Regions from separate parts of the Streptomyces sp. NPDC097981 genome, predicted to be linked through region 2. Evidence: predicted binding sites of a transcription regulator. Region 2 holds the regulator's gene; the other holds the start of a gene.
The links. The regulator HrcA, encoded in region 2, represses chaperone genes, less so after heat shock. The targets are predictions, from matches to a motif close to TTNGCACTCNGNNNNNCNGAGTGCNAA.
Positions count from the first base shown of each region.

Region 1: groES (co-chaperone GroES) is a predicted target of HrcA. The motif match lies at 2,091-2,117, and genes of this name have one in related genera.

Region 1 covers NZ_JBEORW010000014.1:54,251-57,657, forward strand. Annotated here, with positions in the region: gene groL (chaperonin GroEL) at 1-1,506, opposite strand, end outside; gene groES (co-chaperone GroES) at 1,636-1,944, opposite strand; gene ABTY04_RS16025 (response regulator transcription factor) at 2,227-2,931, shown strand; gene ABTY04_RS16030 (sensor histidine kinase) at 2,928-3,407, shown strand, end outside.
Region 2 covers NZ_JBEORW010000019.1:100,378-103,784, forward strand. Annotated here, with positions in the region: gene dnaJ (molecular chaperone DnaJ) at 1-670, opposite strand, end outside; gene hrcA (heat-inducible transcriptional repressor HrcA) at 671-1,687, opposite strand; gene ABTY04_RS19995 (MBL fold metallo-hydrolase) at 1,843-2,568, shown strand; gene ABTY04_RS20000 (DUF3097 domain-containing protein) at 2,597-3,406, shown strand.

The sequences.
Region 1 (3,407 bases), on a different contig from region 2:
GGAGCGGGTGACCTTGACCGGGTCGATGACGCCGGCCTTGACCAGGTCGCCGTATTCGCCGGTGGCGGCGTTGAAGCCGTTGCCCTTCTCCAGCTCCGCCACCTTCGAGGTGATGACGTAGCCCTCAAGGCCGGCGTTCTCGGCGATCCAGCGCAGCGGCTCGACGGCGGCGCGGCGGACGACCGCGACACCCGTGCCCTCGTCGCCGGACAGACCCAGGTTGCCCTCCAGCACCTTCACGGCGTGGACGAGCGCGGAGCCACCGCCGGAGACGATGCCCTCCTCGACCGCGGCGCGGGTCGCCGAGATGGCGTCCTCAAGGCGGTGCTTCTTCTCCTTGAGCTCCACCTCGGTGGCGGCGCCGACCTTGATGACGCAGACGCCGCCGGCGAGCTTCGCCAGGCGCTCCTGCAGCTTCTCGCGGTCCCAGTCCGAGTCCGTGGACTCGATCTCGGCCTTGATCTGGTTGACGCGGCCGAGGACCTCGTCGGAGCTGCCGGCACCGTCGACGATGGTGGTGTCGTCCTTGGAGATGGTCACGCGGCGCGCGGAACCGAGTACGTCCAGACCGGCCTGGTCGAGCTTGAGGCCGACCTCCTCGGCGATGACGGTGGCACCGGTGAGGGTGGCCATGTCCTGGAGCATCGCCTTGCGGCGGTCACCGAAGCCGGGGGCCTTGACGGCGACCGCGTTGAAGGTGCCGCGGATCTTGTTGACGACGAGGGTGGAGAGCGCCTCGCCCTCGACGTCCTCGGCGATGATCAGCAGCGGGCGGGAGCCGCCGGCCTGGATGACCTTCTCCAGCAGGGGCAGGAGGTCCTGGATGGAGGAGATCTTGCCCTGGTTGATCAGGATGTACGGGTCGTCGAGGACGGCCTCCATACGCTCCTGGTCGGTGACCATGTACGGCGAGAGGTAGCCCTTGTCGAAGGCCATGCCCTCGGTGAACTCCAGCTCCAGGCCGAAGGTGTTGGACTCCTCGACGGTGATGACACCGTCCTTGCCGACCTTGTCCATCGCCTCGGCGATGAGCTCGCCGACCTGCTGGTCCTGCGCGGAGAGCGCGGCCACGGCGGCGATGTCGGACTTGTCCTCGATCGGGCGGGCGGTCGCGAGGAGCTCCTCGGACACGGCCTTGACCGCGGCGTCGATGCCCTTCTTCAGGGCGGCCGGGGAAGCACCGGCGGCGACGTTGCGCAGACCCTCGCGGACCAGCGCCTGGGCCAGCACGGTGGCGGTGGTGGTGCCGTCACCCGCGATGTCGTTGGTCTTGGTCGCCACCTCCTTCACGAGCTGCGCGCCCAGGTTCTCGTACGGGTCGTCCAGCTCGACCTCGCGGGCGATGGTGACACCGTCGTTGGTGATGGTGGGGGCGCCGAACTTCTTGTCGATGACGACGTTGCGGCCCTTGGGGCCGATCGTCACCTTGACCGTGTCGGCAAGCTTGTTGACGCCGCGCTCGAGGGCGCGACGGGCGTCCTCGTCGAACTTCAGGATCTTCGCCATGTGAGCGGTTCAGCCCTCTCGAAAACTCGGGTTTAACGAACTGCGCCCCTTGCCGCCCGGCAATCAGCGGGGTGACCAGGGGCGCAGCTCAAGCAATACAGATGAAGCGAAAGACGTTTGACGTCTTACTTACTTCTCGATGATCGCGAGCACGTCGCGAGCCGAGAGGACGAGGTACTCCTCGCCGCTGTACTTCACTTCGGTGCCGCCGTACTTGCTGTACAGCACGATGTCGCCGACGCTGACGTCCAGCGGGAGACGCTGGCCGTCCTCGAAGCGGCCCGGGCCCACGGCGAGGACGACGCCCTCCTGGGGCTTCTCCTTCGCGGTGTCCGGGATGACCAGGCCGGAGGCCGTGGTCTGCTCGGCGTCGAGCGGCTGGACCACGATGCGGTCCTCAAGCGGCTTGATGGCAACCTTGGAGCTGGTGGTCGTCACGATCCGACCTCCCCCTTCGGAGATCTCACGGGGCTAACTGTCTGTGGTGGCGACCAGGTGGATCCGTCGTCGCGGGTGCCGGACCTGCCCGTCGCTGTGTTGGCACTCACCGGGGGCGAGTGCCAGGTGCGAGACTATTCCGGCGATTAGCACTCGGTCAAGCGGAGTGCCAACACGCTCCGCTGGACCGCCCGGATCCGGGGCCGCACCCGGCCCCGGGCGGCCCGGCTCCCGGCAGCGGGGCCGGGCCGGGTGGGCCGGGGGGTATGTGACGCTTGGGGCGTGCGCATTCTCGTGGTCGAAGACGAAGAAGGCCTCGCCGAGTCCCTGCGGCGCGGCCTCTCCGCCGACGGCCACTGGGTCGACGTCGCCCACGACGGCCACCGCGGCCTGGACCTCGTCCGCACCGGGTCGTACGACGCCGTCCTGCTCGACCTGATGCTGCCCGGCCTCAGCGGCTACGAGGTCTGCTCCCGCATGCGGGCCGACGGCGACCCGACGCCCGTGCTCATGCTGACCGCCAAGGACGGCGAGTACGACGAGGCCGAAGGCCTCGACTCCGGCGCCGACGACTACCTCACCAAGCCGTTCTCGTTCGTCGTCCTCGCCGCCCGCCTCCGCGCCCTCGCCCGCCGGGCCGCGGCCGGAAACGGGGCCGGGCCCGGGGACCCCCACCGCACCCTCCAGGCCGGCGACCTCTTCCTCGACCCCGCCGGCCGCCGCTGCCGCCGCGGCACGCACGACATCGAGCTCACCGCCCGCGAGCTCGGCGTGCTCGCCTGCCTGATGGAACAGCCCGGCCGGGCCGTCGCCAAGCAGGACATCCTGGACCAGGTATGGGACACCCCGCACGCCATCGACCCGAACATCGTCGAGGTGTACGTCTCCTCGCTGCGCAAGAAGATCGACGCCCCCTTCGGCCGGCGCTCGATCCTCACCGTCCACGGCACCGGCTACCGGATGGCCCCCGACGGCGGCCCGGCGTGATCCGGAGGGCGGGCGGCCCCAGGCCGCTGCGGCGCCGCGCCGCCCTGGCCGCCGCCCTCGCGATGGCCGCCGTCCTGGCCGCCGGCGGGCTGTGGCTGTACGCCCTGCTGCGGGCCAACCTCCTCGACAACACCACCAACCGCACCGAGCTCGCCGCCCGCAAGGTCGCCGCCCAGCTCGACGGCCGCACCCTCCCGCCCGGCGGCCGGCTGCCGGCGCCGGAGAGCGGGGTGGACCTGGTCCTCGTACGGGACGCGCAGGGGCGGACCGTCGCCTCCACCGGGGCCCTCGGGGACGCGCCCGACCTCGGCGGCCTGCGCCCGCCCGCACCCGGCACACCCGGTGACGACTCCCGCTCCGCGGTCCTCCCGCCCGCGCGCCCCGGCGCGGAACGGCGCGCGGTGGTCGTGGTCGAGGCGCCGGGAGCGCACGAGGTGTACGCCGTCACCGTGCTCGGCGACGTGGACGACGCGACC
Region 2 (3,407 bases):
CACCGGCCGGGATCTTGACCGTGAGGCTGCGGCGGGAGCGGACCCGGCCGTCGCCCGCGCACTCGGGGCACGGGGTCGGGACCACGGTGCCGAAGCCCTGGCACTGCGGGCAGGGGCGCGAGGTCATGACCTGGCCCAGGAAGGACCGGGTGACCTGCGACACCTCACCGCGACCACGGCACATGTCACACGTCTGCGCCGAGGTGCCGGGGGCTGCGCCCTCGCCGGAGCAGGTGGTGCAGACGACGGCCGTGTCGACCTGGATGTCCTTGGTCGTGCCGAAGGCGGCCTCGTCCAGCTCCAGGTCGAGGCGGATCATGGCGTCCTGGCCGCGGCGGGTCCGCGAGCGCGGGCCGCGCTGCGAGGCCTGGCCGAAGAAGGCGTCCATGATGTCGGAGAAGTTGCCGAAGCCACCCGCCCCGAATCCGCCCGCGCCACCGCCGCCGCCCGAGGAGGACAGCGGATCTCCGCCGAGGTCGTAGACCTGCTTCTTCTGCGGGTCCGAGAGCACCTCGTAGGCCGCGTTGATCTCCTTGAAGCGCTCCTGCGTCTTCGGATCCGGATTCACGTCCGGGTGGAGTTCCCGCGCGAGGCGGCGGAAGGCCTTCTTGATCTCGTCCTGAGATGCGTCGCGGCGTACGCCGAGAACGGCGTAGTAGTCCGTGGCCACTTACGACTCCGCCAGGATCTGTCCGACGTAACGTGCCACTGCGCGTACCGCTCCCATCGTTCCGGGGTAGTCCATGCGGGTCGGTCCGACCACGCCGAGTTTGGCGACAGTTTCGCCGCCCGAACCGTAGCCGACCGAGACGACGGACGTGGAGTTCAGTCCCTCGTAGGCATTCTCATGCCCGATCCGTACGGCCATTCCCGACTCATTGGCCTCGCCCAGCAGCTTGAGGAGCACGACCTGCTCCTCCAGCGCTTCGAGCACCGGCCTGATCGTCAGGGGAAAATCGTGTCCGAAGCGCGTGAGATTGGCGGTTCCGCCGATCATCAGCCGCTCCTCGGCCTCCTCGACCAGCGTCTCCAGCAGGGTCGCGAGCACAGTCGACACCGTGCCTCGGTCCTCCGGCTCGAACGACTCCGGCAGGTCCTGCACGAGCTGCGGCACGTCGGTGAACCGGCGGCCGACGACCCGGCTGTTGAGCCGCGCCCGCAGATCGGCGAGCGAGGTCTCGCCGAACGGCGTCTGGCAGTCGACGAGCCGCTGCTCGACCCGGCCCGTGTCGGTGATCAGCACGAGCATGAGCCGCGCCGGAGCCAGCGACAGCAGCTCGACGTGCCGGACCGTGGACCGGGTCAGGCTCGGGTACTGGACGACGGCGACCTGCCGGGTCAGCTGCGCGAGCAGCCGTACGGTCCGGCCCACGACGTCGTCGAGGTCGACGGCGCCGTCGAGGAAGTTCTGGATGGCCCGGCGCTCGGGCGTCGACAGCGGCTTGACCCCCGCCAGCTTGTCGACGAAGAGCCGGTAGCCCTTGTCCGTGGGGATCCGGCCGGCGCTGGTGTGGGGCTGGGCGATGTAGCCCTCCTCCTCCAGCACGGCCATGTCGTTGCGCACGGTGGCCGGCGAGACGCCGAGACGGTGCCGCTCGGTGAGCGCCTTGGAGCCGACCGGCTCCTCCGTCCCGACGTAGTCCTGGACGATGGCGCGCAGCACCTCGAGTCTGCGTTCGCTGAGCATCGCGCACACCTCCAGCTGGTCGTCGGCGCTTGTCGTGGTCGGTCACATCTGCTGCGTTGGCACTCCGGGCGTTCGAGTGCCAGAGATCCCCCGGCCAGTGTACGGCCGGGTAGTCAGCCCCTGGCAAGGGCGGCCCGCCAAGGTAGCGTCGCGGCATGGACGTGCATTGGGAAGAGGCGGGCTGGGAGCGGCTGACCGGGCGGACCGGCCGACGGCGGCTTCCGGTGTGGGACTGCACCGTGGGACTGGTGGTGGGGGACGAGTCGGTCCTCCTGATCGATCCGGGCTCGTGCGTACGGGAGGGCGCACAGCTGCGGGTCGAGGCGGAACGGCTGACCGGCCGGCGCGTGACGCATATCGCATTCACCCACGGACATTTCGATCACGTGCTGGGCGGGGCCGCGTTCGCCGGCGCCGAGGTGTTCGGGGCGGTCGGGCTGGACGCGGAGCTGTCGGCCGGCCGCGAGGAGCTGCGCGACGACGCGGTACGGCAGGGACTGGACGCGGCGGAGGCGGCCGAGGCGGCGGACCTGCTGGTGGTGCCGAGGCATCCGGTGTCCGGCGAGTGGACGCTGGAGCTGGGCGGGGTGCAGGTGCTGCTGGCGAACGTCGGGCCCGGGCACACCCGGCACGACTTGGCGGTGTGCGTGCCGGGCGAGCGCGAGGTGGTGTTCTGCGGGGACCTGGTGGAGGAGTCGGGCGAACCCCAGGCGGGCCCGGACGCGGTGCCGGCGCAGTGGCCGGCGGCCATCGGCCGGCTGCTCGCGCTGGGCGGGGACGACGCACTGTACGTGCCGGGTCACGGAGCGGTGGTCTCCGCGGCTTTCGTCCGTGCGCAACGGGACACACTGCGCGCGCAGTTCGGCGTGTCGGGCCTCTGAGGGCGCGCGCTCTTCTACTGTCGGCCGGATGCGTGAGTACTCCCCCGACCTGACCCCCCAGTGGAAGCGCGCCCAGCCCGTCCCGGAGGTGCCGGCCGAGCCCGACCTGGTGGTCGAGGTGGCGGGTACGGACTTCTGCGGCGCGGTGGTGGCCTGCGAGGCGGGCACGGTGACCCTGGAGGACCGCTTCGGCAAGCGGCGGGTGTTCCCGCTGGAGCCGCGGGGGTTCCTGCTGGAGGGCGCCGTGGTGACGCTGACCCGCCCCTCGCGGGCGCCGCAGGCGCCGCTGCGCACCGCGTCGGGCTCCGTGGCGGTCCCCGGGGCGCGCGCCCGCGTGGCCCGCGCCGGGCGGATCTACGTCGAGGGCCGGCACGACGCCGAGCTGGTGGAGCGGGTCTGGGGCGACGACCTGCGGATCGAGGGGGTGGTGGTGGAGTACCTGGAGGGCATCGACGACCTGCCCGCGATCGTGGCGGAGTTCGGCCCGGGCCCGGACGCCCGCCTGGGGATCCTGGTGGACCACCTGGTCCCGGGCTCGAAGGAGTCCCGTATCGCGGCGTCGGCGGCCTCCCCGGACGTCCTGATCGTCGGCCACCCTTACGTGGACGTCTGGCAGGCGGTGAAGCCGTCCGCGCTGGGCATCGGGGCGTGGCCGGTGGTCCCGCGGGGCCAGGACTGGAAGACGGGCGTCTGCCGGGCCCTGGGCTGGCCGCAGAACACCGGAGCCGCGTGGCAGCACATCCTGTCCCGCGTGACGTCCTACAAGGACCTGGAGCCGGTCCTGCTGGGCCGCGTCGAGGAGCTGATCGACTTCGTCACGGTCGGCGGTGCCGCTTGAA